DNA from 3 places in the Methylovirgula sp. 4M-Z18 genome. Region 3 is predicted to be linked to each of the others. Evidence: predicted binding sites of a transcription regulator. Region 3 holds the regulator's gene; each other region holds the start of a gene.
What was found. Region 3 encodes HrcA, which represses chaperone genes, less so after heat shock. Its sites were predicted from a motif close to GTTAGCACTCNCNNNNNGNGAGTGCTAAC; they were not measured.

Region 1: a site for HrcA is predicted at 6,021-6,049, ahead of groES (co-chaperone GroES). Genes of this name have one in related genera too.
Region 2: a site for HrcA is predicted at 4,876-4,904, ahead of groES (co-chaperone GroES). Genes of this name have one in related genera too.

What each region holds. Positions count from the first base shown of each region.
Region 1 is NZ_CP149574.1:1,103,351-1,113,619, reverse strand. It holds gene V9T28_RS05055 (ATP phosphoribosyltransferase regulatory subunit) at 1-88, shown strand, start outside; gene hisG (ATP phosphoribosyltransferase) at 93-1,073, shown strand; gene V9T28_RS05045 (META domain-containing protein) at 1,180-1,668, shown strand; gene V9T28_RS05040 (ABC transporter ATP-binding protein/permease) at 1,732-3,837, opposite strand; gene groL (chaperonin GroEL) at 3,983-5,620, opposite strand; gene groES (co-chaperone GroES) at 5,678-5,965, opposite strand; gene V9T28_RS05025 (anhydro-N-acetylmuramic acid kinase) at 6,510-7,625, opposite strand; gene V9T28_RS05020 (histidine phosphatase family protein) at 7,638-8,246, opposite strand; gene V9T28_RS05015 (hypothetical protein) at 8,379-8,651, opposite strand; gene V9T28_RS05010 (metallophosphoesterase family protein) at 8,834-9,586, opposite strand; gene V9T28_RS05005 (LssY C-terminal domain-containing protein) at 9,830-10,269, shown strand, end outside.
Region 2 is NZ_CP149575.1:93,095-103,363, forward strand. It holds gene V9T28_RS22875 (YncE family protein) at 1-268, shown strand, start outside; gene V9T28_RS22880 (NAD(P)-dependent oxidoreductase) at 735-1,619, shown strand; gene V9T28_RS22885 (hypothetical protein) at 1,884-2,108, opposite strand; gene V9T28_RS22890 (DUF982 domain-containing protein) at 2,149-2,481, opposite strand; gene groL (chaperonin GroEL) at 2,735-4,363, opposite strand; gene groES (co-chaperone GroES) at 4,410-4,724, opposite strand; gene V9T28_RS22905 (hypothetical protein) at 5,061-5,405, shown strand; gene V9T28_RS22910 (Hsp20 family protein) at 5,878-6,345, shown strand; gene V9T28_RS22915 (Hsp20/alpha crystallin family protein) at 6,429-6,938, shown strand; gene V9T28_RS22920 (hypothetical protein) at 7,684-8,115, shown strand; partial or broken gene V9T28_RS22925 (zinc-binding dehydrogenase) at 8,775-9,026, shown strand; partial or broken gene V9T28_RS22930 (plasmid pRiA4b ORF-3 family protein) at 9,147-9,683, shown strand; gene V9T28_RS22935 (hypothetical protein) at 9,744-10,269, shown strand, end outside.
Region 3 is NZ_CP149574.1:346,197-356,465, reverse strand. It holds gene V9T28_RS01580 ([protein-PII] uridylyltransferase) at 1-1,000, shown strand, start outside; gene V9T28_RS01575 (hypothetical protein) at 1,046-1,402, opposite strand; gene V9T28_RS01570 (SAM-dependent methyltransferase) at 1,449-2,693, opposite strand; gene V9T28_RS01565 (MDR family MFS transporter) at 2,778-4,265, opposite strand; gene V9T28_RS01560 (RecQ family ATP-dependent DNA helicase) at 4,405-5,646, opposite strand; gene V9T28_RS01555 (DUF6356 family protein) at 5,686-5,958, opposite strand; gene V9T28_RS01550 (Lrp/AsnC family transcriptional regulator) at 6,086-6,550, shown strand; gene hrcA (heat-inducible transcriptional repressor HrcA) at 6,698-7,792, opposite strand; gene V9T28_RS01540 (hypothetical protein) at 8,069-8,728, opposite strand; gene V9T28_RS01535 (patatin-like phospholipase family protein) at 8,814-9,965, opposite strand; gene V9T28_RS01530 (ABC transporter transmembrane domain-containing protein) at 10,040-10,269, opposite strand, start outside.

The DNA.
Region 1 (10,269 bases), 760 kb from region 3:
CGACGGGCTGCTGAAAGCGCTTGGCGCGCAGGGCGATGTGCCGGCGGTCGGCGCCGCGATCTGGATCGAGCGTATTGCGGGGGCTTGAAATCATGCAGGATACAAACGCACCTCTCGTGCTCGCCGTTCCCTCCAAGGGCCGCCTGCAGGAAAACGCCGCGAACTTTTTCGCCCGCTCCGGGCTGCAAGTCACGCAGGGACGCGGCGCCCGGGATTATCGCGGCACGCTGAAGGGCCTCGACGGGGTTGAAATCGCCTTTCTCTCGGCCTCGGAAATCGTCACGCAGCTCGCGGCCGGCACGGCGCATCTGGGCGTGACCGGCGAGGACCTCGTCCGCGAATCCCTGCCCGACGCCGATGCGAAGATCGAATTGCTGACGCCGCTTGGCTTCGGCCATGCCAATGTGGTCGTGGCCGTGCCGCAGGCGTGGATCGATGTGCGCACCATGGCGGACCTCGAGGACGTGGCCGGTGCGCACCGGGCGCGGCACGGCATGCCGATGCGGGTCGCCACCAAATATATCCACCTCACCCGCCGCTATTTTGCCGAGCATCATGTGAGCGACTACCGGATCGTCGAGAGTCTCGGCGCGACCGAAGGCGCGCCGGCGGCCGGACAGGCGGAACTCATCGTCGACATCACCACGACCGGTGCGACGCTCGCCGCCAATGCGCTGAAAGTGCTCGACGACGGCGTAATGCTGCGCTCGGAGGCCAATCTCGCCGCCTCGATCACCGCTACCTGGTCCGAGAGCCAGAAGAAGACCGCCAAAGCCATTCTGTCGCGCATCGCGGCGGAGGAAACCGCGCGCACCACCCGCGAGGTGCGGGCGGTGGTGCTGCCCCAGGCGGCGCCGGCGCTTTACGTCGAGGCGCAAAAGCTGTTCGAGGCAACGCCGCTGTTCGGGGTGAGTGAGGGACAGATGGTCCGGCTGAATTGCGCCAAGGCCCGCGCCCCCGATCTCGCCGATTGGCTGATCGGCCAAGGCGCGGAACATGTGGCGGTCGCCACCCTCGATTATGTATTTTCCGCCACCAACCCGCTCTACGACCGCCTGGCGAACCGGATTTAGGCGGGCCGGCCCGTCTCCACAAATTCCCGGACTTGCCTCAATTTCGCCATTGCGGCATTTCTTGGTTCGGCGACATTCCGCAACTCAACGGCTTCAAGGACACGATATGCGCACCAAACTTTTTCTTGCCCTGCTGACCACCGGCCTTCTCGCCGCTTTCGCCCTGCCGGCAGCGGCCCAGGATGCGACCATCGTTGGCAGGCACAAGAAAAAGGCGCAACAAGAGCAACCGCAGCAGCCCACCTTCGCGCAGCCCGACCAGACGTTCCCCGTCGGTGCGCAATGGACAGTTTCGGAAATCAATGGCAAGCCCGTGCCGGGCGACGCCGAACTCACGCTCTCGATCGACGGCAACGACCGCGGCACCGGTTTTTCGGGCTGCAACACCTGGTCGTCGACCCTGAAACCCATTCAGGGCCAGCGCCTCGCCATGGGCTCCGTCGCGCTCACCAGCAAGACCTGCCCTCCGGCAGTGACGCAAATCGAACACGTCTATCTCGGCATCCTCCATTCCGGCCCGTACTGGAGCATTGACGGCTCGGACCTGATCGTGAAGAGCCAATACGGCGTGTTGCGCTTCAAGCGCGGGATTTGATCCCGCGCTTTACCGGCGTTCTCTGCGCCGCGCACACGTCGAGGTCCTGAACCCGCAAAATCGTCACGAGGTGGCCAGGACCGCCTCGCGAAGCGTCGATGTTCCGTCGGCACCCCGAACCATTTCGACCATGCGGTCGTGCATGCCGATCAAGCTCGACCGGTGGCCGATGGAAACGACCTTGGTGTTAGGCAGCGACATCTTGATAATGTCGTAGAGCCTCTTCTCCGACTTCTCGTCGAGGGCCGACGTCGCTTCGTCGAGCAAGAGCCAATCGGGTTTGGCGAGCAACGCTCTCGCCACGGCAAGCCTTTGCTGTTCGCCGCCGGAAAGCTGCTGCGTCCAAATGTGAGATTCGTCCAGATTCGCCGAAATATGCGACAGTCCAACCTCGTTCAACACAGCCACGATCTCGGCGTCGCGATAGGTTCCCTCGGCGGAGGGATAGCTGACCACACTGCGCAGAGAACCGAGGGGGAAATACGGCCGCTGCGGCAGAAGAAGAATATTTTGTCCGGCTGGGGTCGAGACCTTCCCCTCGCCATAAGGCCAAGCGCCGACGATTGCCCGCAGCAATGTCGATTTGCCCGATCCCGACGGCCCGCTCACCAAGGTGCGCTGCTGACCGTTGAAGCGGAAATGATCCACCTGCAAAAGCTCTTCGCCCTGCGGCAGGTCTACCTTCAGATTGGACAGCACCACATCGTCTCCGGCCCGCTCCAGGACGATGTGAGGCGCCTTCGTGCCAAGGAGATTTGCCCGCTCGATGGCGTTATCGAAGGACGTGAGACGGTCGAGGACCGCGCGGTAGCTCGCCAAATACACGTAATTGTCGACGATGAAGTTGAACGCACCGATGACTTCGCCAAACGAATTGGCGACCTGGGTGAGTTGCCCGAGCTCCATCTTACCCGCAAAGTAAAACGGCGCGCCGAAGACGTAGGGAATAACGACATTCATCTGACCATAGAGGCCGCTGAACGCCGTAATTTTCTTACGCTTGTCGATGATTTGCATGTAGTTCGCAAAAATCTCGCCAAAACGCCCCATCACGCTTTGCTTTTCCGTATCCTCACCATGCAGGAGCGCGACCTGTTCACCATATTCACGCAGACGCGCCAGCGAGAAACGCATGTTCGCCTCATATCTCTGCCTTTTAAAACTGAGCGCGGCATATCCTTTACCGATATACATGGCGACGAACGTCCCAAAGGCCGCATACAGAAGAGCCACCCAGAACAGTGATCCAGGGACCGCGATGCCGAGCCCAGGGACAATGAAATCCGACGATAGATTCCAAAGTAGGATCGAAAAGGCGGCAAGCGAACTGAAAGTCGAGATCAACATCACAGAGAAGGAATAGATGCCGTAGCCTTGGTCACCACCATCAAGGAACAGATTCACGTCCTCAGAAATACGCTGGTCGGGGTTGTCCGTTTCGCCGCCGATCAACGACATACGATAATGGGCCGCGCCATCAAGCCAATGCGCCACATAAAATTTCGTTAGCCACCGGCGCCAACGCAAGATGAAGGTCGAGCTCACGACATAGTTCGTGACGGCAAAGGCCACGTAGATCATAGCCCAAACAAGAAACTCGAAAATGAGTGCGTACCAAAAATTTCCCGCATTCTTTGCTTGAAGCGCATTGAAAATGTCGCGACGCGCGTATGTTAAGACGACCGTGACACCAACGACGATCTGATTGATCAAAACAAGCGACACGAGCATCATCGAAGCGATCCGACGCTCCAGCAGCCGCATTTCTGGCAGGGGCCAGATGCGGAACGTTCCCGGTTCATTTTGTTCGAAATAGCGGTCCGCAATACGGGTCATCGAGCGGACGATCGGGATATAGGAGGCGCCAAAGACGGCGATCACGAAAACCGCCATGGTCAGCGGCAGGGTTTCGGGAATGGTGTAATCGGCGAAGGCCGCCGGCCAGTATTGGGCACTACCGGCGAGATAAAGCGCACCGAACAAAATGGTTTCGAACGCAAAGATCGCGACGAAATTTTTCAGGAAGCTCGAGATGCTCAGAGAGAGAAACGTCAGGGCGGCACAGGGTATGCCGATGACCCCGATCATCAGGGCGCCCGTATCCCCCTTCACGCCAATGACAAGAGCGATCACCGAAAAGATCGCGACGGCAAGTCCTAGGATTCGCATGGGGGCCTTCATTGCAAAGGAGAAACGGGCAGGAACAAGTCTCAGAGCTTGAGGGCGAAAATAAGAACCCGATCCTTAAAGAATTGTCATAAAAAAGGCCGCTCTTGTCGAGCGGCCTCTTCTATTCTTGCAAAAGCGGGATTTCTTAGAAATCCATGCCGCCCATGCCGCCGCCCGGCATTGCCGGCGCCGCAGCTTCCTTCTTCGGCTTGTCGCCGATCATCGCTTCGGTCGTGATCAGGAGGCCGGCAACCGAGGCTGCGTCCTGCAGCGCGGTGCGCACGACCTTCGCCGGATCGACGATGCCGCTTTCGATCATGTCGACATATGCCTCGGTCTGGGCGTTGAAGCCGAAGGTCTGCGACTTGTTCTCGGAGATCTTGTTGACGACGATGGAGCCTTCGACGCCAGCGTTTTCAACGATCTGACGGATCGGGGACTCAAGCGCCTTCAGCACGATGCGGATGCCGGCAGCAATGTCCTCGTTGTCGCTGTGCAGCTTCGAGACCGCGGCGCGGGCACGCAGCAGAGCCACGCCGCCGCCGGGGACGATGCCTTCTTCCACCGCAGCGCGGGTGGCGTTCAGGGCGTCATCAACGCGGTCCTTCTTTTCCTTCACTTCGATTTCGGTCGCACCGCCGACGCGGATCACGGCGACGCCGCCCGCGAGCTTGGCAAGACGCTCCTGCAGCTTCTCGCGGTCGTAGTCCGAGGTGGTTTCCTCGATCTGCGACTTGATCTGAGCAACGCGGCCTTCGATGTCCTTCTTCTTGCCGGCGCCGTCGATCACGGTGGTGTTTTCCTTGTCGATACGGATGCGCTTCGCGCGGCCGAGCATCGCCAGGGTGACGGTTTCGAGCTTGATGCCGAGGTCTTCCGCAATCATCTGACCGCCGGTCAGGATCGCGATGTCTTCCAGCATGGCCTTGCGGCGGTCGCCGAAGCCCGGAGCCTTGACGGCAGCAACCTTCAGGCCGCCGCGCAGCTTGTTGACGACGAGGGTCGCGAGCGCTTCGCCTTCCACGTCTTCAGCGATGATGACGAGCGGCTTGCCGGTCTGCACGACGGCTTCCAGCACCGGCAGCATGGCCTGCAGCGAGGAGAGCTTCTTCTCGTGGATGAGAATGTAGGGATCGTCGAGCTCGGCGATCATCTTCTCAGCGTTGGTGATGAAATACGGCGAGAGATAGCCGCGGTCGAACTGCATGCCCTCGACGACGTCGAGTTCGGTCTCGAGGCTCTTGGCCTCTTCCACCGTGATCACGCCTTCATTGCCGACCTTCTGCATCGCCTTGGCGATCATGTCGCCGATCGACAGGTCGCCGTTGGCCGAAATCGTGCCAACCTGCGCCACTTCGTCCGAAGACTTGATCTTCTTCGAGCGCTTCTGAATGTCCTTGACGGCTTCGGCAACGGCGAGGTCAACACCGCGCTTCAGGTCCATCGGGTTCATGCCGGAAGCGACGAGCTTGGCGCCTTCCTTCACGATCGCCTGGGCGAGAACGGTTGCGGTCGTGGTGCCGTCGCCAGCCGTGTCGTTGGTCTTGGAAGCGACTTCGCGCACCATCTGGGCGCCCATGTTCTCGAACTTGTCCTCAAGCTCGATTTCCTTGGCAACGGTCACGCCGTCCTTGGTGATGCGGGGAGCGCCGAAGCTCTTGTCGATCACGACGTTGCGGCCTTTCGGGCCGAGCGTGACCTTCACCGCATTGGCGAGAACATCAACGCCGCGCAGCATCCGGTCGCGGGCGTCAGACGAAAAACGTACGTCCTTAGCAGCCATTGTTTTAACTCCTGAACCTTGGGTTCTGAATGAATGGGGTGGGAGAATGGGTGGCGATTAGCCGATGATGCCCATGATGTCAGACTCCTTCATGATCAGGAGTTCTTGACCGTCGATCTTCACTTCCGTGCCGGACCACTTGCCGAACAGGACCTTGTCGCCCTTCTTGACGTCGAGCGCGACCAGCTTGCCGGCCTCGTCGCGAGCGCCCGAGCCGACGGCGATCACTTCGCCCTCTTGCGGCTTTTCCTTAGCGGTGTCGGGGATGATGATACCGCCTTTGGTCTTTTCTTCGCTGTCGAGGCGACGAACGACAACACGGTCGTGCAGGGGACGGAATTTCATGTGTTCGCTTCCCTAGTTGGTAATTTTGCGAGACAGCCGCCGATGGCGGCCGACCATTAGCACTCGCTCAAAGAGAGTGCTAACAGGTTGCCGCTCAGATAGGCGCGGGCCCAAATTGTGTCAAGGGGAGGAATTTTTGAATTCCGCTCAAAAGTTAAGACCGGCGGCTGTCCGCCAGACTTAGGCTGCACCTTGTCGCGTGCCGACCAACAAATGGTTTGACAAGCGCGCGCTCCGGACTTAGAACATAAAGAGAACATTTGGCGCTGCGAGCGGATAAGGAGCAACTCCCAAGCCGAGCTTTTTAGGACCGCGACCATCCCGGTCTGTTTTTTTTGGATCGCGACCGTCCCGGTCGCAAGCGGCGCGAAGCGCCGGCCCAGTGTCTCGATTTGGATGATTATCCTTCATCTCAAATATCAAGGCCTCCTTCATTGTGCGACCGAGACGGTCGCGGTCCAAGAAAAGGTTCTCATCAGAACCAAAATTGGGAACGAACTGATAGAGCGAATAAATTATATAAATCAATACATTGCAACATATATCACCCCGCCACGCGCCCGCCGGCCATCGGCTGGGATACGCCGGTGGTTGCGGGGAAGCTGATCGGGATGCCCCGGAGCGCGCGGACCGCGAGGAACGCGAAGCATTCAGCCTCCACCGCGTCCCCGCGCCAGCCGAGCGTGTCGGCGGACACCGCACTCACCCCGGCCCGTTGTTCGAGCATCGCCATCAGCGTCGGGTTGCGGCGGCCGCCGCCCGAAACGAACAGGGTTTGCGGCCGCTGCGGCAGCAGATCAAGCGCCCTGCCGACGCAGGCAGCGCTGAAGGCCGTCAACAACGCCGCGCCGTCCTCCGCCCCCAGCCCATCAGCCATCGCGGCGGTGAAATCGAACCGGTCCAGCGATTTCGGATAGAGCGCCGTGAGGTAAGGATGGTCCAGCAAGCGGGCGAGCCGGGCTTCGTCCACGCGGCCCCGCGCCGCGAGCGCACCGTCGCGATCCATATCGCCCAGCCCCCGCGCCTTGACGAAATCGTTGATCGGCGCATTGGCCGGGCCGGTGTCGAAGGCGACAAGATCACTCTTGCCGTCCCACCACGTGATGTTGCCGACGCCGCCGAGATTGAGAATGGCGCTGTCGCCCCGCGCCCCCGCCGCACCCAGAAGCGCGGCATGGTAGATGGCGGCGAGCGGCGCGCCCTGGCCGCCCGCGCGGATGTCGGCGGTACGGAAATCGTAGACCACCTTGACGCCGAGAAGCGCGTGCATCAGAGCGCCGTCGCCGAGCTGGCGCGTATCGCCGGGCCGGTCGGGCTGGCGGCCACGATGCAGCACCGTCTGGCCGTGAAAGCCGACGACGCCGATCTGTGCCATGGTCATGCCGGCCTGAGCGACGACCTGCTGCACGGCCGCCGACTGCGCCCGCGTCAGGGCGTCCTCGGCCTTGGCGAAGATCGCGGGCTCCGGCCCCTCGAAGTTCCAGCTGCGCGCCGCATGCTGCGCCTCCTCTAACATCGCGCGAATCGCTTCGGGATAGGGAACGAGCGCGAAGGCGCCGAAAGCCTCGATACGCTCGCCATCGGTCTTGAGCAACGCGACATCGATATTGCCGTCGAGAACGGTTCCCGTCATCAAGCCAACCGACCAGATCGGAGTCATCGTATCAGACCCTCACGCGACCAAGTGCGGCAGCACGTTCCACATTGACAGAACGCGCACGTCAGGATGGCTTGGATTGGGGCCGAGAATGCTGAGCGATGCCGGCTGCAAGGGAAAATGCTCGCCTTCGGCCATCTTCAGGTCGAGCCACCTGGTCGCCAAGGCACCGCCGAAATGCCCGTGCGAGAACAGGGCAATGTTTCCGCCGAGCATCGAGAGCCGCGCGATCACCCGGTCGACCCGCGCCGTCATCTCATCCGGGCTCTCACCGTTGGGGCAGCCGTCGCGAAAGACACTCCAGTCCGGGCGGCCATTTTTGATCTCGGCGGAGCGCAGGCCTTCGTAATCGCCGTAATCCCACTCGGCCAAATCGGGATCGATCTGTACGCCATCACCGTAGCCGGCCAGCACGCAGGTCGAATAGGCGCGCGTGCGCGGGCTCGACAGGACATGGTCGAATGTGTAGCGGCCCAGCAAGGGCTGCAGCGCCTGCGCCCCCGCTTCGCCGTTCTTGGTCAGCGGAACGTCCGTCTTGCCCGTATGCTTGCCGGAGAGCGCCCATTCGGTCTCGCCATGCCGGACATAGAACAGCCGCAACGGTTTTGCTTCCTGCGCAACCATCCTCGTTCCTTTATGCCATTTGGAATCGTGCCACTCTATGCGGCTTCCAACGTGGCGCTTTATTCGCCGCGCCAGGCGGTGCAGCAACGAAGAAACGCCCCGGAAGCTTCCGGGGCGTTCGATGAAAAACGATTATTGCTGCGGAGCCGGCTGCACGGTGCCGGCAGGCGCCTGCTGCTGGTTCTGCATCTGCTTTTGCTGTTGTTGCTCCTGCAGACGCTTCTGCTTCTGCATCTTGTGCAGGTGATGCCCGGCAATGCAACCGCCGACCGCGCCAACCACCGCATGATGGCCGGCATAATGGCCAGCCACCGCACCCGCGGCCGCACCGGAAAGACAGCCAATGGCATGCGCTTGTTGCAGCGACACCAGAATGAGACCCGTGGCCAAAAGCATTTTACGCATGGGAGCTCCAATCCTTCTTAACGAACCCAAATGCGCCCGGCGGCGCCAACCACACCATTTAGCCGTCGTGTCCGACAATTGAAAGACCCCCGGTGCCGGGAGCCCCGTCAAAATCGCTAGCCCGGCGCCCGCAGAGCGGCCGGAAACGAGGGTCCGCTGGGTGCGTCCCGCCGCTCCGAAACCTATCGCCGGAACGTCACCACTTCCGTGGCTAAGCCTGCCGATCCAAGTTCGATCAGCCGATAGCCGAAGATCCGCGTGTCGGTTTCCGCATTGTCGCGGCCGATCTGATAGGACACGGCGGGCGTCAGAAACTGCCTGATGCGCCCTTCGACAGTCTCGACGTCCATATGATAATGTCCTGCAAAGACGGTCACATCACTCTTGGCCTGTTGCAGCAGCAGCTTGACGCTCTCCCGCCCCTGCAATGCGGCGGACGAGCGATCGAGCGGCGTGCCGACATCCAAAATCGGATGGTGAATGAACACGATGATCTGCCGATCCGTCTCGAGCTGCTCCTGCAGCCACGACAATTGCCGCTCGCTCACCGCATTGGCGGATGAATCCATGAAAATGAACCGGAATGGCGGCGACTCCCGCGCATAGAACAATTCGTCGCCGTCGCCTGCCGTCTCCAGCGAATAGAAGGGTTTCACCTGGGCGTAGGTGTCGTGATTGCCCAAGATCAGATGCAGGCGAACGTTCGTCCTGCTGACACACTCGAAAAAGTAGGCATTCGCAAGCGGCGTGCCGATATCCCCGCCGAAGACAATGTCCTCGATGCGTCTTGCGGCGAGATCTCGCAGGACAGTTTGAAAATTCTCCCTATGGGCGAGTGGATCGTCGGCATAGGGCATTTTGGTAGCCGTGATGTTTCCGCCGGCGATGAGCTGCTGGCCTAAATGCGCGTCGGTGAAATGGGCGAATTTCCGCATTGTTAAGTCCTTTCTTCCGCCATCACTCTACCGGCTTCCCGCCTGAGATCTTTCGATCCGGATCGAAATGTGGATCATCCCGAATATCGGGCCGCGGCGATGTTCTCCAAAGATGGAAAGCAGCCGGCGCACTTGACCACACGGCCCAAAGACTGCAATGCGGTCGGGCGGTCGATGCGGAAGGTGACTTTAGCGGACATGTGGCGGAAGCGGGTTTTGCAGATTCTGGCAGGCGCGGCATGCTTGCTGCTCCTAAATATGATCCTGGCGTTCCGCTTCGCGCCGGATCCGGCCGCCGACGCCATCTTCAAGGCGCGGGCGCAAATGCAGACGGCCGACGGGCTCGTCGTGAAGATAGCGGCGCTCAGCCGCGACGAGAGCAGACGCAGCTTCGGCGAAAATCTTGGCGCCCATGAGATCCAACCGGTCTGGCTGTCGATCGACAACAACACCGACGAGCCCCTCACCCTGATGACGGCCCGTCTCGACCCGGCGTTTTACTCGCCCTACGAGGTGTCCTATCGCTTTGATGGCACGTTGTCCTGGAGCGAAAACAAGGCACGTGACGATTATTTTGAGAGCCGCCAGATCGGCGACGCGCTGCCGCCGCATTCGCATACCGAAGGATTCGTCTATGCGACGCTCGATTCTGGCGTCAAATTCGCCAATGTCGCGATCACTGG
Region 2 (10,269 bases), on a different replicon from region 3:
TGTAGCGACGGTTGAACAAATCGGCGGCAGTGACGAGGTCTGGTATAACCCGGGCAACAAAATGTATTTCCTCGCTGCGCGTGATTTCACTGGCGGTCCGATGCTTGGAGTGATCAATGCGACGACCCACGCGTGGGTTGCCAACGCGACGACCTATAAGAACTCGCATTCGGTGGCCGCCGATCCGACAAGTAACGACGTTTTCGTGCCCTTGTCCGCCGGTGCGAGCTGCAAGACGGGTTGCGTCGGCGTCTACGAAGTACATTGATCCTGAATCATCCACAGCACCGCAGGATGAATGATTGTGGACCGCGATCCGTGCGTCGCGGTCTTACTCAAGGGAATGGGAGCCTAAGAATTTATTGTGTTCCTCGCCTGCGTGCTCAAACCGGGCTGTAATGTTAACCCGATGTTGGGTGCAAATTGGATGGGTTTTGTTACTAAGATTTTGTTTATGTAGAGAGCAGGAAAATCTGTGGGGAGCTTCCGGTAATCCGAGCGAGAGAGGGTTGATAGACTTGTCGCAGGAGCCCTCTGCAGCCGACTTGACGGAGCATGCCTGACGAAGGGATCGGCTCATCGGATTTAGCCCGGGGTTCGATCCTGCAACTCACGGTCCGCCTGCCCTATGTGGGCCCGATGGTCTGGAGGCGTATCTTGGTGCCTGCGCTGTTCAGTCGACAAAGGGGCGAGTGGAGGGCCCGTCACGCAACCGAATTTTCGATGGGATTAACATGACTCGTAAACAGACCGTCGCATTTCTTGGAACGGGCCTCATGGGGCTGCACATGGCTCGCAATCTGTTGCGGGCCGGCTATCCCGTCGCCGCGTGGAACAGGACTCGGGCCAAAGCCGAGGAACTCTCGTCCGACGGCGCGCGCGTCGTCGATGCCGCTCCTGATGCCGTGCGCGACGCCGATTTCGTTATCTCGATGCTAGAGAACGGCGGGATCGTCGAGAAGGTTTTGTTCGACTCTGGTGTGGCCGACGCGGTCCAGCCCGGCAGCGTCGTCATCGACATGAGTTCGATCAAGCCGTCGGAGGCACAGGATCACGCGAGACGGCTGACCGACCGCGGTGTCGCCTATCTGGATGCGCCCGTCTCGGGCGGGACCACGGGCGCGGAGGCCGGCACTCTCGCGATCATGGCCGGCGGCGGGCCGGAGGTTTTCGACCGGGCGGAAACCGTTCTGAAAGCGATGGGCCGTCCGGTTCACATCGGTCCCTATGGGGCGGGGCAATTGGCCAAACTGGCGAACCAGGTGATCGTCGGCGCGACGATCGGCGCCGTCGCCGAAGCCTTCCTGCTTGCGGAAAGAGGCGGCGCGGATCCGGCTAGAGTGCGCGAGGCGCTGCGGGGCGGGTTCGCGGAGAGCCGGGTTCTCGATCTTCATGGACGGCGCATGGTGGAACGTGACTTCGTCACGCGGGGCCGCTCCGTCACGCATCTCAAGGATATCGACAATGCCCTTGATGCGGCAGCCCGGCTCGGCGTGAACGATACGCCGTTCACGAAGGCGACTGCGGATCTTTTTCGCGGATTGCTCGCGAATGCCTGCGATCTCGACCATTCCGCGCTTCTCGTCGAACTCGAACGCCGCAACGCTATCAAGAATTGAGGTACAGCTTCGTCGTCGATGGTATGATTGCGGTCCCGATGTGGATGGGTTCGTCTACTCCAAGGCGCTATTGCATGGGAGTTGGATGCTGGCCTCCAGTTCTTAGCGTTCGATAACCTGACCCGTGTGCCGCGGACCTGCGAAATCCCTCTCTCTAAATGCGCAAGGCAAATCTCGCCTGCCCGCTCGCCCACCGGCCGAGCCGCTGATTGATGTTTGACGAATATCCCAAACGCGAAACCTCGATGGTTTGTCGCGTCGAGGTCAGTCGCGACGCGTTGGGATGGTCAACGCAGCGCGTCTCGCAGCTACTGCCATCCAGTCACGCAACAGCCCTTGGTCGTCTCTCGAAAAGGAGGCACGCCGCTTGAGATCCTCCAGCGTGTCACCAGGATGACATCGTTCAAAATCTTCACGGATCAGCGTTTCGAGGAAAGCAGATTCCTCTTCACTCGTGGTGCAGAGACCGTAAGAGGAGGTGGTCGGCATCGCACACGCTCCAATTTTCCTGCTCTCCTTGTTCCACGATCTACTGGCGAACGCATGGACCGGGTGTCAGCGGTGGCGTCCAACCTGACCTCGGGAACCCCGCTTGTCGTGGTCGAGATCTATTGCTTTGCGGCACTAACAGCCCAGCACGGCGGCCAGCTTTCACAAAGGCCTTGCGCGCCTCGCGCGAATCGCGCCAACCATCTAATGCATCACGGCACACATGATAGGCGGCGCGATATGTTCTGCCGCGCGCCGATTCAGGCCATTTCTCGGATAGGCATTCGATTGCCTCCCATACGTTTGCAACCACACATTCGCGGCCGGACTTTAACGTCAGTCTGACCGGATCAGAAAAGCAGATGTTATTCATCGTACCGTGACTCCTGCTCGAGTACCAGATATTGAATGAAATTGTGTTTCATTGATCTCTCTCCATGCCGCCGTCTACCGTCCTGCACTTACCTCTGCCGCCTGCCGACCTACGAGCGATTTCAGGCCACTTGAAGGGGAAGCAGGTCGTCGGCCTCCGCGACGGAAACTTTGTTGTTGTCAGTGCATGTTCAGGACAAAATTGTCGAAAGACATGCCATGTCCGCGTCGACGGACGCGGACATGTTTCCTTCTCAGAAATCCATGCCGCCGCCAGGCATCGGCGGAGCCGGCACCTCTTTCTTCGGCTTTTCAGCCACCATAGCCTCGGTTGTCACTAGCAGACCGGCGACAGAAGCGGCATCTTGCAGGGCCGTGCGTACAACCTTGGCGGGGTCGATTACACCCTGCTTGTACAGGTCGCCAAACTCGCCGGTCTGGGCATTCCAGCCATAGGCGAAATCCGTCTTCTCGCGCAGTTTGCCAACGATGATCGAGGCTTCTGAACCAGCGTTCTCCGCAATCTGTCGAACCGGCGCTTCAATTGCGCGGCGCACGATATCGACGCCATATTTTTGATCGACATTCTCGGTTTGGATAGTGTCCAGTACTTTTGCCGCCCTAAGCAGAGCGACACCGCCACCAGGTAAGATACCTTCCTCCACGGCCGCACGCGTTGCGTGCATGGCGTCATCGACGCGGTCCTTGCGCTCCTTCACTTCGACCTCAGTCGAGCCGCCGACCCGGATAACTGCAACGCCGCCGGCGAGCTTCGCTAGACGCTCCTGCAGCTTCTCACGGTCATAGTCGGAAGTGGTATCCTCGATTTGCGCTTTGATCTGGCTGATGCGGCCCTCAATCTCGGTCCTTGAACCGGCCCCGTCGACGATAGTTGTGTTTTCTTTCTCGACGACGATCTTTTTGGCACGGCCGAGCATGTTGAGCGTGACATTTTCCAGCTTGATGCCAAGGTCGTCGCTGATGGCGGTACCGCCGGTAAGGATGGCGATGTCTTCCAGCATAGCTTTGCGACGATCGCCAAAGCCCGGCGCCTTGACCGCTGCGACCTTTAGGCCACCGCGAAGCTTGTTGACCACCAGCGTCGCCAGCGCCTCGCCCTCCACGTCTTCTGCGATAATGAGCAACGGCTTGCTCGATTGCACCGCCGCCTCGAGTATGGGCAGCATGGCCTGGAGATTGCCAAGTTTTTTCTCATGAATGAGTACATACGGCTCTTCGAGCTCGACACGCATCTTGTCAGGATTGGTGACAAAGTAGGGCGAAAGGTAGCCGCGATCGAATTGCATGCCCTCGACCACCTCAAGCTCAGTGTCCGCGGTCTTGGCCTCCTCAACCGTGATGACACCCTCGTTACCGACCTTCTGCATGGCATCGGCCAAGAAACGACCGATCTCGGTGTCGCCATTGGCCGAGATCGTGCCGATCTGGGCGATCTCGTCGTTGTTGGTCACCTTGCGTGCATTGCTCTTGAGCTCGGCGACGATCGCGTCGACTGCTTTGTCGATGCCCCGTTTGAGGTCCATCGGATTCATACCGGAGGCCACCGCCTTGGCGCCCTCTCGGACAATGGCTTGGGCGAGGACAGTCGCGGTGGTGGTGCCGTCGCCAGCAATGTCGCTGGTCTTCGAGGCCACCTCGCGCACCATCTGGGCGCCCATATTCTCGAACTTGTCTTCCAGTTCGATTTCCTTCGCCACCGTTACACCATCCTTGGTGATGCGCGGGGCACCGAACGATTTGTCCAGTACGACGTTACGCCCCTTCGGCCCAAGCGTAACTTTCACCGCATCGGCAAGAATGTTGACCCCACGCAACATGTGCTCACGCGCGTCAGCACGGAATTTGACGTCCTTGGCGACCATTCTTTTTCTCCTTCTCAGGTAGCTTCAATGGTTAGCGTCTAGGTGCTCAGGCTGCCTTCCGAGTCTCAGAGGCAGACTCGATCACGCCCATCACGTCGCTTTCTTTCATGATGAGCAGGTCCTCACCATGGAGTTTGATCTCTGTGCCTGACCATTTGCTGAACAGGATGCGGTCGCCGACTTTGACGTCGAGTTCAACTGGCTTACCCGCCTCGTCGCGTCCGCCGGGGCCGACGGCAACGACCTCGCCCTCCTGCGGCTTTTCCTTGGCGGTGTCGGGGATAATGATGCCACCGGCCGTCTTTTCTTCGGCTTCGATGCGGCGGACCAGGATGCGATCATGCAATGGACGGAACTTCATATCGGTCTCCTTCAGGACAAGCGGATTTCGAGAGGTTCCTCCGCTTCGGATCGCATAGATCCGGAGCGGGGCTGGGGCGACCCTTTACGGCGTCGCGCGCATATCGATCTGGGTCCGGGATTTTTCGAATTCAAGAGGAGTTCGCAAAAATTTTAGCACTCAGGGCGAGAGACTGATAACGCCATGAAAACATGAGCGTAATAGAGATATAGCCGCGTCTTCACACTTGAATTTTCTAAAAAAATCGGCCAAAATAAAACAGTGCCCGGTGTGGCCGGGTCGGCCCCAGCCGAGCCCGAAATGACAAAGGAGCTTTTTTGGAGACGGAGGATAATCATGAACCGGCAAAAGCTCTCGCCGATCATTCCTTCACTTGTTCCTGAATCACTCGACCCAGAACTTGATAGGCTGTTCTCCCCGTCGAGGTATTTCAAGCATCCTGACGAAGTCCTGAAGGATGATGCGCTTGACCTCGAGGAGAAGCGCGCGATCCTATCGTCATGGGTCTCAGACGCCTGTGCGGTGGAATCCGTTCCGGCCTTGCGCCAGCCGCCCTCTGCCAGCCGCCCGGTTTCCGTTGATGAGATCATGGAGGCGCTACGCCGGCTGGACGAAACCAGCGGCGCGGGCGAATGCGTGCACCTGTCGCGCCACAAGAGCCGGCAAGGGCTGGACGCCTGACCCGGCAACTAAGGGGAGATTGATGGTCGGCAGGGAGTTCTGCCTGCACACGGAGGGTTATGGCCTTGAGTCCAGACATCCGCGGCGAACTTCCTGACCATCCGAGCCCTCCGCAACTCTACCTCTGACAAGGATACGATGTCGTCCCAGGATTTCCGATGCCCGAGGGTCTTGTGCGTTTCGGGGAACACGGATTGCAAGGCTCATTCCATATGACAGGCGTCTTCCAACCTCATGTGACTCCATCGAGTTTTCGGGCGGTACATAGGTCCTACAATCCGCTGTTGCAAGGGATGCCGTGCCCATTGCTCAGGACGATGACCAATGCGCATTCTGACATCTTGACGCCTGGGAAGGTCGTACCTACGTCACTACAGCCGGTCGGCTTGTTGAGACCGGCGCTGTCGGGGAGGAGCGCCAGGCTGCTTCCAGGCGCCCCTCGTATCTATGTTGCTCCACGGAGGATGTAGCTATGAGAACAAGTATGGACTTTTCTCCCTTCTATAGGTCGAGCATTGGCTTCGACCGAATATTCGACCTGCTCGAAAAAGCGAATGTACCGCAAAATGCGGACAATTGGCCGCCTTATGACATCGCTAAGGTCAATGAAGACACTTACCGCATCGTCATCGCGGTGGCTGGTTTCGGGGAAGATGAACTGACCATCACCCAGGAAGTGAACACGCTTATGGTCAATGGCGCTAAGGCCGAAAACGGGGAGATTCAATATCTCCATCACGGCTTGGCTCTAAGACCTTTCGCTCGCCGGTTCGAGCTCGCGGACCATGTCAGCGTCATCGGCGCGAAGTTGGAAAACGGTCTGCTGATCATCGATCTCAAGAAGGAAATTCCTGAGGAGATGAAGCCGCGCCGGATCTCCATCAAAGGAGCGACGACCAAGAAGCCATCGGAACGGATCGAAGGCGGAGTCGCGGCCTGACCGCAGGCAACCGGCATGCACGAACTCCCATCCCGATGGGGAGGGGCGTTCGTTGTGAGCAAAGCTAAAGAAAGGAAACAGTGATGAGTGTACGTGATCTGATCCCATGGAACCGTGGCAACAATCAGCGACCGATGATCTATCGCGGCGACGACATGGACCCGTTTCTGTCGTTGCATCGCAACGTCAATCGACTATTTGACGAAGTCTTTCGTGGTTTTGACACCCCGTCGGTGTTCGGTCAGTTGATGCCCAACAACGGTGTTTGGCCCAGCGTCGAATTCTCTGAAACCGATAAGGAAATCCGTGTGACGGCCGAGGTGCCAGGTCTCGAGGAAAAGGACATCGAGGTGCTGCTGGAAGATGGCGTCCTGACACTTCGCGGCGAGAAGAAATCGGAGACCGAAGACAAGAATCGTCAATTCAGTGAACGCTACTATGGGCGATTCGAACGGCGCCTTGCTCTTGGTTGCGAGGTCGACGAAAACAAGGTTGCGGCGACTTTCAAAAACGGCGTGCTCACCGTGACGCTGCCGAAGACCGAAAAGGCTCAGACGAACGCCAAGCATATTGCGATCAACAGCAGCAATTGAGCAGATAAATCGACAAGCTGACCGGATGCGTGCCCGCGCATCCGGCGGCGTCCTTCTCGAGAGGGAAGGTGTCGAGGACGAAGCTCAAGATGTCTTGAAAGATGACAACCTTTCGGCAAGTGAAAAGCGTGCGATTCTTTGATCCTGGGTATCCGATATCTATGCCGTCGAGTCCCAGCCCGGGCTCTGCAACGTGCCGGGAGTTTGCCGGCCTCTCTTTCTCGACGACATCTTGGCAGTGCTGATGAAGCTGAGCGACGATGATCCACCACCACGCGGTGGGGCTGCGGCATGCGGCCATTGCAGTTTTACAAGCTCTGCATGGGATCGTTCCGGTCGCAGCGCACTCAAGAGAGAAGTGCTAAAGGAAGACATTATGGATCAATACCACTTTCATCCACCTTGTATGAGTCGCTGCCGGCTCGTGCCTTACGCTTCTTCCAAATCAAGAGGATTTGTCCATAGGAATATCGGGGGTCGTTCCATCAGCCGAACGCTGCGTGCAAAAAACGTCCAGTGCCGGAGGAAATTGAATTGAACCGACACGTTTAGCACGTGCACGTTCTGGCCTGAAGCCAGAGGTGTGCTACCGAAAGCAGCCCGTTGCTTTCATCCTAGGTGCCAGCACAGGATAGCCAGTTTATTCCGTGTGCTGGCGAAATCTGCAACCTCTCAGCCAACTTGATACACATCTTGAAAATCGGATGGCTGTTCTTTGTAACTTCTGCGGGAGAAGAAAAAACAAATGGAACCAAGCATTCAGATTGATCAAGTGAAGCTTGAGGAATTGATCGTGCGCGTCAAGGAGGGTGAAGGACGTGACCAAGCATTGGATTGCGAAATCGCCATTTCTCTGCAGTATGTCCCGGATGCAATGGCAAAATTCAGTAATGTAAGAGCGCATCCGACGTCGCGATATAGCATGTTATACGACTCACCGATACGGGAGGGTGCCACCACCTTTATTCCCCTGCTGACATCGTCACTTGATGCAGTCGAAAAGCTCAGAGCTTGGGGAGTCGCAAATTGGATAATTGACGTATTACACGTAAGAAACGGCGAGTATATTGTACGAGCCGCCTCCGACACTGGGGCCACCATTCAAGCCACAGCACGTACGGAAGCGCGCGCGAGACTCGCTTCTGTGCTTCAGGCGTTCAAACAACCAAGGGATTAAAGATGGTTTTGTTTCCTCGCTTGCAATTGATCTTTTCTAAGCAGACAAGGGCGACAGCCGAGGCGTGTCATCCAGCAACCATGCAATCGCTCGGTCGAGGAGGGCAGGTCCGTCCCGTCCAGTGCAAAGGAGCGGATGCTCCCTCGAGCACTAAGACGTCAGATTGTCACAACCGGACAAACGCGAGACGGCCGAGTTCTGTAGTCGTCGCGTTCGGTGCATAGCTCACTGACAACAGCAATGACACACCCGTTGGTCGAAAAAGCGAAGTCGGAATTGGAACAAGCACAAGTGCAGCTTGAAGCTGCGCTTCGCGCGTGGGATGTGAGCGTTTCTGAATTGTGGCGGACTTCACTAGCACTCACGCAAGCCCAGAAACGAGTGACATACGCGCACGAACTGTTGCGAGATGCTCTGAACGCGGCGAGTGAATCCGACAAGAAATAGCATTCGCGCAAAGGTCTCTGGTAACAGTCAAGTATACATCGATTTTCCGAGATGCGAGGCATTGCCGCTGACGTCTGGACGCGGCGGTCGGCGCACTATTTGGATCCACAGGCGTCCGGACAGGACAGAAGACGTCGGGGTTTGATTACGCGATGCGGAACTGTTTGGCCAGGAACCTGTCGAACAGTCCAGCGGGTGCGAACCGGCGCAGCAGGCTCGGCGCGGATGTGGTGATCGACTACACCAGCCAGGACGTCGAGCAAGTTCTCTCAGGCTACGATGTGGTGCTGAACAGCCAGGATCCGGAGACGCTTGCGAAAACTCTAAGCGTCCTCAAGCGGGGCGGCCATCTCGTCTCTATTTCGGGCCCACCGGACCCGGCATTCGCGAAAGATCTTGGGCTGAACGCGCTCTTGATGCTTGTCGTTCGTCTATTGAGCCGAAGCGTGCAAAAAAGGCAAAGAGTCTAGGGAGTATAAAAAAGCTGGGGGTGCTGGGCGCCTTGGGTTAGCGTTGCGGCCATGTCTGACGATTGCAAATCTGGCGTGTACCAGCTCAAGGTGAGCTTGCGAGGGATTTCGCCGATGATATGGCGGCGGCTGCTCGTGCCGGAACAAATGACACTTTTCGATCTGCACCGAGCGATCCAGATCACGCTCGGCTGGGAAGATTACCATCTGCACGCGTTCAAGCTGCACGGTCGCTATTATGGCACGACACACGCCGGCGAACGCCATCGCGATGCGTCAGGCCGTCAAATCACTCTTGCGGACCTTCAATTACGTCTCCGCTAGCGAATTCTATACGAATACGACTTCGGCGACCAATGGGAGCACGAGATCAGGGTCGAGGCCAAGCTGGAGCGCAAGGATACCAAGATCTATCCGGTCTGCATAGGCGGCGCACGCGCTGGTCCACCCGAAGATATCGGTGGCCCGAACGGTTACTATGGGCTTCTCGATCGCCTCCCAGCGGACTCCTACGGTTGGCTTAGTGGCGACGCCGACGAAGACGATTTCGATGACGATGGCGGGTTATCCGACTACGATGCCGAGCGCTTCAGCCGGCACGAGGTGAATGCCGCACTGAAGCACGAACTGGGGTCTGTCACCGAAGGCTAATTGACGGAGACGCACGGCCGCTCCGTGTGCTTTCATCTCCATACTGACGAGGAGGTGAGGATGCAGTTTGCCATTCAACTCGTGATCCATGGCGGGAGCGCTATGGTCGAAACGCAGGAGGTCGCCACAATCGAGCGGGCAGACGGCGGGTTGTCGATCGACGAGATCGGCCTGACGCTCGAAGAAGTGAAGAGGACCTTAGCCTCGCTACAGGTCGCGATAACCGAAGCGCAGGCGATTGATTATCGTAGGCGCCAGCGACCTTGTCCCGGCTGCCGCCGCCTCCGGCGGCTCAAGGACAATCGCACAGTTACGGTTCGCACGTGCCTTGGAAAGCTTGCGCTGCCAAGCCCAAGATACGAGCACTGCAGATGCCAGTCTGGATCTGGGGCTATCGCGCCGGTGGTGGCCGCTCTGCCCGAACGTGTTACGCCCGATCTGCTTGCGCTTGAGGCGCGTTGGGCTTCGCTTGCAGCCTACGGTGTCACTGCCGCTCTGCTGGCCGACGTTGTCGATTTGCAGTTCATGATGAGACTGGGATGTTTAATTCGATCAATGGCTTGCGTGAGACTGGGTAGTAGACCTT
Region 3 (10,269 bases):
GACGGTCTGCGATATTCGCGCCGTCGGCCCCGGCGTGTGGAACGGCTGGAAGGGGCAATTGCTGCGCACGCTCTATTGGGAAACCGAAATCGTGCTGACCGGCGGCTATTCGGCGGTCGACCGCAAGGGCCGTGTCGCCTATGCGCAAGACCAATTGCGCAAGAGCCTGCCGGGCTGGTCGGACTACGAATTCGACCAATATGCGCAGCGCCATTATCCGGCCTATTGGCTGAAGGTCGATCTGCCGCGCAAGATTCAGCACGCGAATTTGCTGCGGCTTGCCGCGGTCGAAATGAAATCCCTGGTGACGGAAGTCGCGACCGACGAATTCCGCAGCGTCACCGAGCTGACCGTCATCGCGCCGGATCACCCGCGGCTCCTGTCGGTGATTTTCGGCGCCTGCGCGGCAGCGGGCGCCAATATCGTCGACGCGCAGATTTTCACCACCAACGACGGCCTCGCGCTCGATACGATCTTCATCAGCCGCGGCTTTGAGCGCGACGACGACGAGCGCCGCCGCGCCGACCGCATCGCCACACATATCGAAAAGGCCTTGCGCGGCGAAATCCAGCTCGGCTCGGTGGTGGCAGCCAAGGGCGGCGTGCCGAAGGGACGCGCCAAGACCTTCCCGCTCGCGCCGGAAGTGATGATCGACAATGGGCTGTCGAATCGCTACACGCTGCTCGAAGTCTCCGGCCTCGACCGCCCCGGCCTGCTCTACGATCTCACCAATGTGATGTGGCGGCTTAACCTCAACATCGGCTCCGCCCATGTCGCGACCTTCGGTGAAAAGGCGGTAGACGTCTTTTACGTGACCGATCTCACCGGCGCGAAGGTCACCAATGCGACGCGGCAAGCGGCGATCAAGCGCCATCTGCTCGAAGTCTTTGCGGTCGACGAGGACGGGAAGAAGAAGGGCGATGAGGCAAATGCTGCAGCCTCACGCGCGTCGCGCCGGTCACACAGCAGGCGCGAGGGTGAACATGGCGCCTCAAAATGACGAAGTGAGGCAAAGGATCATTTTGAAATCGTTGTTGCGCAGCGCTCAAGTGTATCGCCGTTTCGTCGGCGCCCGCGCCGCCTTGTTCGGCTTGCGTGCCATGGCCCAGTCGCGCGCTTTCTCGACCATCGCCAAAATGCGATCCGGGTCTTTGCTGTCGTAGCGGACGAGAACCGCTGGCCAGCCGTCATAATGCGCGGTTTGCCAATAGGTGCCGGGATCGGTTTCGAGCAGCATCTCCTTCGTGCCTTTGTCGATATGCAGCACGAAACTGCCGGGCTGATGGCCGGGGCTGACGATCGCATGGCCATTCGCCTTCGCGGTAGGCAGACCGTAATGGGTTCCGGACTCGGTGCCCGGCAGCGCAAGCGCATGGGCGACGATTTTGTCCCAGTCCAGCATGTGCCTATGCTCCTCCCGAGATTTCGCCATGCCGCACGTGGCGCGCTCAGAGCAGCGTCAGCTCTGCCTCCCGCTTGCGCAAGGCGGTCTCGCGCTCGGCGATATAATCGCGCGTGAGCGGCACGGCGGTCTGCTTGCGGGCGAGCTGAATCTGAAACACTGCGACATTCTCATAGTGAAACGCGACTTCGCACATGGCGAGATAATATTCCCACATCAGGCAGAAGCGTTCGTCGTAGAGCGCCTTGGCTTCCTCGCGCCGCGCCATGAAGCGGTTGCGCCAATGGCGCAGGGTTTGCGCGTAATGCAGGCGCAGGATTTCGACATCGGTCACGGTGAAGCCGATGCGCTCCACGATCGGCGTGATTTCGGACAGCGCCGGCAGATAGCCGCCGGGGAAGATGTACTTGGTCAGCCAGGCATTCGGCGCGTTGGGGCCATCGATCTGGCCGATCGTGTGCAACAGCATCACGCCGTCATCGTCGAGCAGGTCGTAGCATTTCTGGAAGAAGGCGGAATAGGTCTGGTAGCCCACGTGCTCGAACATGCCGACCGAAACGATGCGCTTGAACGGGCCGGTGACGTCGCGGTAATCGCGCAACTCGAACTGCACCTTGTCTTCGATCTTCTTGGCCTTTGCCCGCTCGTTGGCCAGCGCCAATTGCTCTTCCGACAACGTGACGCCGAGCACGTAATCGGCCTTCGCGATCTCCGAGAGATAGAGCGCCATGCCGCCCCAACCGGAGCCGATATCCAGCACCTTGTCGCCCGGTTCGACACCGAGTTTCGCAACGATGTGGCGCTTCTTAGCGAGCTGCGCGTCCTCGAGCGAGGCATCCCAACGCTCGAAATAGGCGCAGGAATATTGCCGGTCGCTGTCGAGGAACAAATCGTAGAGCTTGCGGTCGAGGTCGTAATGATGCGCGACGTTGGCCTTGGCGGAATCGCGGCCGATTCTCGACAGAAGCCTACGGCCATGGAAGCGCGCGCGGTCGATGAGCTTGACGACGAACGGATCCTTTTCGCGATGGGTCTCGCGCAGCAGCATGTCGAGAAAATCGTAGATTGTGCCTTGCTCGACCTTGAGCCGCCCTTCCATGAACAATTCGCCGACCCGCAGATCGGGATCGGTGAGAAAGGCCAGAATGGCCTTGCGGTCGGTAAAACGCACGGCGACGGCCTGTCCGGAGCCATCGCCGAAACTGCGCTTTTTGCCGCCGGGCGTATAGACGATCAAAGTCCCGCGGGTGACGAGACCGGCAATGATTCTGGCCAACAAACGATCAATCACGCAGCGCCACTCCACTTATCCCTCTCGATCCTGAGAGACCTAGACAGGCGATGCAGCCGGGTCAAGCCGGGGATTGTGTTCTCGTCACTCGTGCGATGGCGCGGGTGCGGCGGAGCTGCGCAGCGGGCGCTCTTCCATGATGGCCATAAAAAACAGCGCGCAGGCGAGCAGCAGCGCCGCCGACGCAAAGACGGTGCGGAAGATTCGCACCAGGCCCGTCACGTCGGCACCGCTCGCCAGCAGCGATTCGAGCGACACGCCATGGCCGGAGGAACTCGCCACCGCCGAACCGCCCAGAACGATCGCACCGAACAGGGCCACAGCCAAGGCGCCGCCGAGCGAGCGGAAGAAATTGGCGGCGCCCGTCGCCGTGCCGAGTTCGTGCATCGCCACGGCATTTTGGATGGCGATGGTGCAGACGGGCAAAATCGTGCCCAGGCCCATGCTCATGCCGACAAAGGCAAGCTCCAGCGCCCACAGCGGCAATTGCACCGGACTGAGCGCGACAAGGGCGGCTGAGACGACCGACAGAACGAGGCCCGCAGTCGGCATGCGCTTGTAATGTTTCACGAAGGTGAGAATGCGGCCGGAAATCGTCGCGCCCGTCACCGTGCCGATCATAAAAGGGACAAGCGCCAACCCGGAATGGCTCGGGTCGAGGCCGTAGACCGCTTCCATATAAATCGGAATGTAGATCGACAGGCCGATAAAGGCGCCCATGCCGAAACAGGCCGACAAAGTGCCGGCACGCACCACCGGATTGGCGAGCACGCTCATGGGAATGAGCGGCTCTTGCGCGCGGCTCACGCGCCAGCCGAAGCCCGCCCACAGCAGCACGGAGAGGCCGATGAGCCCCAACACTTGCGGCGAACCCCAAGGGTAGCGCAAGCCGCCCCAGCTGAGCGCCAGCAGCAGCGTGCAACTGGCAAAGACCATGAGCACGGCACCCGGAATGTCAAGCTGGTGCGGTCGCTCATGGCGCGGCAAGCGTTTCAGGCGCGCACTCGTCATTGCCCAAGCGCCAATCCCAAGCGGCACGTTGATCCAAAAGATCAGCGACCAGTGCAGATGCTCGGCGAAAAAGCCGCCGAGCAACGGCCCGACCAGACTGGAGGTGATGAAAACGGACGCGATATAGACCTGATAGCGCGCGCGTTCGCGCGGAGCGACGATGTCGGCGATGATCGTCTGCGCCAGGGAGATGAGCCCGCCGCCGCCAAGCCCCTGCAGCGCCCGCGCAACCGACAGGATCACGATGCTACGTGACAACCCGCAGGCGATCGACCCGATCACGAAGGTCGCGATGCCGATCTGCAGCATGACGCGCCGGCCGTAGATGTCCGACAATTTGCCGTAGAGCGGCGTGACCGCGGTCCCGGCCAGAAGATAGGCTGTCACCACCCAAGGCAGGTTTTCCACATCGCCCATCTCGCGTCCCATGGTCGGCATCGCGGTCGCGACGATCGTCTGATCGATCGCGGCGAGCAGCATGGCGAGAATCAGGCCGACGATGATGCCCTTGATCTCTTCGAGCGAGAGAGGCTTTTCGGTTTGGGGGGCCGGCGCATGCATGTGAATTAACGACTCTTCAGGCAACAAGGCCGGGACAATGCCCATGATTGGGCCGGAATAAAGGCCGAATCGCACATGGCAGACATGTGGCCTGAAGGAAGCGCGCTCTCCACGAAGAGAGGATGGGACTCGCGCCGCATCATTCCCGCCCGAGCCATCGCCACAAACGGTCGCGGTCCGCGCATCTGTCGCAATGGCCGCACCGCGTGCTCGCTTCGCCGAAAGCGGCGAGCAAGTTCACCCGGCGGCAACGGTACGAGCGGCACAAATGCACCAGCGCATTCAGCCTTTGCAGATCGATCGCTTTCTCCTCCTCCGGCGCGGCACTTTGCGCGATATAGCGGCGGCGCTGGCGCACCTCCGCCGGATCGAACAAAGCGAGTGTCGTGGCCGGCGCGCCGTCCCGCCCGGCCCGGCCGATTTCCTGATAATAGCTTTCGATCGAGCCTGGCAGGTCGGCGTGGCAGACGAAGCGCACGTCCGGCTTGTCGATCCCGAGCCCGAACGCGACGGTCGCGACCATGACGACCCCAAGCCCATGCAGGAACTCGTCCTGATGCCGCGCCCGCGCCTCCACCTCCATGCCGGCATGATAGGGCACCGCCCAGTGGCCCTCCGACGTCAGATAAGCGCTCAAGGCTTCGGTGCGGCGGCGCGAGCCGCAATAGACGATGCCGCTTTCGCCGCGATGCTGACGGAGTTCCACCTCGATCTGCCGCGCCGCATCCTGCTTTGCCGCGACTTTGAGAAAGATATTGGGCCGGTCGAAGGACTGCAGGAAAATGCGCGGCTGCAGCCGGAACAATTTTCGCACGATGTCGCGCCGCGTCTCGACGTCCGCCGTCGCTGTCAGGCCGATCGTCTGCGGCTCGCCGAGCGCCTTGCGCACGCTCGCAAGACCCAAGTAATCGGGGCGGAACGCATGCCCCCAGCGCGAGATGCAATGGGCCTCGTCGATCGCGAGCATGGTCACGCCGACCTCGCGCAACAGGCGCAGAAAATCGGGATCGGCAAGGCGCTCGGGGGCGACATAGAGGAGGCGCAATTTGCGCCGCCGCAGCGCGTCCTCGGTGGCAAAATAATCGGGCGCCTCAGTGCCGGAATTTAGCGTGCCCGCGGCCACGCCACGCTGTTTGAGCGTTGCCACCTGATCGCGCATGAGGGCGATCAGCGGCGAGACCACGAGCGTCAGCCCGGGCCGCATCAGCGCCGGAAGCTGGTACAGGAGGGATTTGCCACTGCCCGTGGGAAAGACGGCAAGGACGTCATCGCCCGCCAGAATGGCTTCCAGCGCATCGGCTTGACCGGGACGAAAGGACGCGAAGCCAAAATGCTCCTTCAGGGCACCCACCACGCGATCCTGGCCGTCCCGTAAGTCCATCTCCTCCCCCTATGGGGTAAGTCTAGAACCTATGTCGGGTTACAGCCAACCCCATTCTGCGGCGGGCGTCTGCGGATTTTGCGAGGCGACCGCGGTATTGGCCCCGCGTCGCGTCATGTCGGCATACATGGCCTTGACCATGTTCGACGCGGTACGCTCGAACAGGAAGGGAAAGACCGCATGGGTGAAGGCGCAGAAGCTCATGAACAGGAAACGAGAGCCATAGCGCGAAGCGACGCCGAAATGTTCGAAATAAGTCTCGTTGACGGCCTCGGGATGAGCCATGAACAGGCGGTGCAGGTTTTTCAGCATGGAACGCTCCCCGTCGGATGATAACGGTAAGACTAGCTACAAAGGGGCGGTGCATTCATCCCAAATAATCGACATTTTCGGCTATGTGTGTTAAATTTATCTCATGGATTGACCAGAATTCGGGAAAATTTCCCATATGCTCGATACGACCGACAAGCGCATCCTCCGGGCCCTGCAAGCCGACGCAACACTCTCGCTCGAGGCGCTCGCGGAGCTCACGCATATTTCGCGCAATGCCTGTTGGCGGCGGGTGCAAGCACTCGAGGCGGCCGGCACGATTCGCCGTCGGGTGGCACTGCTCGACCCGAAAGCGCTGAATCTCGGCCTTGTCGTCCTGATCCATATTCGCGCCAACCAGCACAATGCAGCCTGGACCGAGCAGTTCCGCAAGGCGGTGTTGGGTCTGCCCGAAATTCTGGCCGCTTACCGCACGGCCGGCGACATCGATTACATTCTGCGCGCCCGCGTACCGGACGTTGCGGGCTACGATGCTTTATACAAAAAGCTGATTGCAACCGTCGAACTGTCGGACGTCTCGGCGCATTTCGTGATGGAAGAAATGAAGGATACCTGGGAATTGCCCTTGGGTTAGCCCGTCGCCAGATCGGGATATGCATCAACCGTGCCTGGAAAGATCTGGTGGCGCCGGATGGGATCTGTATGGCAACCTGCCGATCCAAGGGTAGTTTGTCGTCACCAAGTCCTGAGTCTCTGTCATAACGGGTCGACCTGGACGCACTTATGCCTTGCGGCCCTCAAGCAGCTTGCCGACGATTTTCGCCGTATAATCGACCATCGGCACGATCCGCGCATAATTCAACCGCGTCGGGCCGATCACGCCCAAAACGCCGACGATCTTCTGGCCACCATCGCTGAAGGGCGCCGCGATCATCGAGGAGCCGGAGAGCGAAAACAGCTTGTTTTCCGAACCGATGAAGATGCGCACGCCCTCGCCGCTTTCCGCGCGGCTCAGGAGGTCAATCACATCCTTCTTGGTCTCGAGATCGGCGAACAGCAGGCGGATGCGCTCGAGATCGTCGAGTGCGGTGAGGTCCTCGAGCAGATTGGCCTGGCCGCGCACGATCAATTGCTGCGCATCGCCCTGCATGCCGGCCCACGAGGCAAGGCCGGCATCGACGAGGCGCGAGGTGAGCTGATCCAATTCATCCTTGGCGGCCTGGCGCGCCGCCTCGATCTCCCCGCGCACATGTGCGAGCGTGCGGCCGCGGATGCGCGCGTTGAGATAATTGGCGGCCTCCAGCAGGGCGGACGCCGGCAGACCGGGCGGGGTCAGGATGACACGATTTTCCACCTGGCCGTCTTCGGCGACGAGGACCGCGAGCGCCCGTTCCGGGTCGAGCCGCACGAATTCGATATGTTTGAGCCGCGCATCACCCTTCGACGTGACGACGAGGCCAGCGCCGCGCGTCAGGCCGGAGAGCAGGCTGGAGGCTTCCGCCAACACGCCGTCGAGCGTTTTGCCCTGGCTCGCAGCCTTCACATCGGCCTCGATCCGGCCGCGCTCCTCGCGCGACAGATCGCCGATCTCCATCATCGCATCGACGAAGAAGCGCAGGCCGAGATCGGTGGGCAGACGCCCTGCACTGGTGTGCGGAGCGTAAATCAGGCCAAGATCCTCCAAATCCTGCATCACGTTGCGAATCGAGGCCGGCGACAGGGTCATCGGCAGGATGCGGGCCAGATTGCGCGATCCGACCGGCTCGCCGCTGGCCAGGTAGCTTTCGACGAGGTTCTTGAAAATCTCGCGCGAACGGGCATTCAGGCCTGCGGCGACACCCGGATCGAACACGGAGGGAGTGGGAGACTGCGCCATAAGCCAAAAATGGCGGCACCGGCGCAAAGATGCAAGATCATGCAAAAATTCATAGCAAAAATACGAGCTGCGCATCACACAAATGCCTAGCTCGCCCTATCTACTAGGTCAGTCTTGCTGCTCTAGGGTGCGAGCTATGTCGATCACCGGTTCAAATTTTCTACACCATACCGGCGACATTCTGGCCTACGCGATGTGGATCGCCATTGGCCTCGTCATTGTCGCCGCGTTTTTCATTGCATAAGGCCGCCGGCATTTCCGGCGGCCCGACCTTGCTCACCTTTGTCGCGCCTCCAGCTTTTCGAACACCAGGGCTGCGAGAAAGCCGAACAGCATGTGGCCGACCCAGCTCATGAACGACAGGTCGCCGCCCCAATCCATCAGCAGGAACGGCAGTCCGGCGACGGGCGCGAAAATGCCGAGCGCGTTGAACCAGGTGTAGGATCCCCAGCTCAGGCAATTGGCGATCAGCGGATTGGGATTAATGAAGCGCGTTGCCGTCGTGAGCGTCACCAGCAGCCAGAAGATGCCCATCCACTGGGTGAAGGAATGCCACCAGACCAGGGACAAAACGACAAAGCCCGTGAACAGCAGCCAGACGCCGGCATCCAGAATGATCGCCCAATGTTTGATCCCGCGCGAGACGATGTAATAGAGGACCGGATAGCCGACGATGCCGAGGAAATAATGCACCGCCGTCGCATTGGCATTGGCCGGCTGCATGCTGAGATCGTAATTGGTGCCCGCGAATCGATTGACGAGCGACAGAACGAGACCGGGTGGTTCGAGCGGATTGCCCACTACCCACACAGTGATGATGCGCGACCAGATCTCCCAGGCCATCAGCGAAATATAGCCGCCGATAAACAAATTCAGCAGCGTGGGCGCCGACGGAATCGCCGGGATGGAAAGTTCGAACTGCGATGACTGTGTCATAGGCGTCCCCAATAGCGATGTACTTTTATAGTCCAAGACAAAGTCCGTGGCGTTTCAGTTTGTCGTGACTGAGCGCGCGTTGCGCTCACGATTTTGTGACACTTTCATCGGTAGGTTCCCTGCGGATCTCGTGAAGACAGAACCCTTCCAGTGGATCAACTTCCGCCTGCCACGGCGCTTGGGCCAGCAATTTTTGCGTATCGACATAGCCTGCGCGCCATCGCTTGGAGATGCCGCCTGGGGTAAAATCGATGTCCTTGGTATGGTCTTCGTTCTGCAAGGTGGGCGCCAGGAGCCGCACCACATGCATGCGCGTCAGACAGCCGAAGGCCGCCATGCGCTGGACATCGCTCAAGGCCCGCTGGTCTTCCGGCAGTTTTGCCGCCAGTTCGGCGATGATGTGACGCAGGCGATGAATTTGCCGCTGACGGAGAATGTGGCTGTCGGTGCGGCTTGAATATTGAATGTCCTTATGCCGGTTCATGACATCCCAGATCGAGTGCGGCTCCGATCCGCGCGGATTCCAAATGTGAATGGAAAAGATCAGGGAATCGCGGCGCGGCACGTCGTCGAACACGGCCTCCACCGGCGTATTGGAGAGAATGCCGCCATCCCAGTAAAGTTCATCGTCGATACGCACCGCAGGAAAGGCCGGCGGTAACGCGCCGGACGCCATGATGTGGCGTGCGTCCAGGGGCATGTCACGGCTATCGAAATAGCGCATCTGGCCGGATGTGACATGCGCCGCCCCAACCGTCAGGCGCGGCACGCCTTGATTGAGCACGGCAAAATCGACGAATTCCTGCAACGTTTGAGCAAGCGGGCCGGTCGAATAATATCCCGCTGCCTCAGGCCGCATCGGCATGTGCGGTCCAAGAAACGCCATGGGATTTGGTGCGAAAAAGCCAGGAATACCGGCCGTAACCGTTGACAGATTGGGCAGGCTGCGGGCCGCCCAAGGAAACCCGGTAAAGAAATCGGGCTGCTCGACGCGCCGCCAGAAATCACGCAGCCGCGCGAGCCGATTGGCAACGGCGTTGCCCGCGATCAGGCTGGCATTGATTGCGCCAATCGAGGTGCCGATCACCCAGTCCGGCTCGATTCCGGCCTCGTGCAAAGCCTCGTAAACGCCCGCCTGATAGGCGCCCAATGCGCCGCCGCCTTGCAAAACAAGAACGACCTGTCCCACGGCAGCGATAGATTGCGGTCTCTCTTTGGTGGGCGTTGATGCGGGCATGTGCTGCTCATGTTGAATTTGCGCCCACAATGCACAAAAGCACGATCAAGCAAAAAGCACATATTCGTGAAGGCTTACATCGCTGACGCGGCCGCTCCCGTCTCGAATTGCAATTTGGCGAGACGGGCATAAAGACCGCCCCTCGCCACCAGACTGATGTGGTTGCCTTCCTCGACGATGCGGCCGCCATCCATCACCAGAATGCGATCCGCCGACAGAACGGTGGCGAGCCGATGTGCGATGACCAGCGTCGTCCGGTTGTGCATCAGGCCTTCGAGCGCCTGCTGCACAATGGTTTCATTCT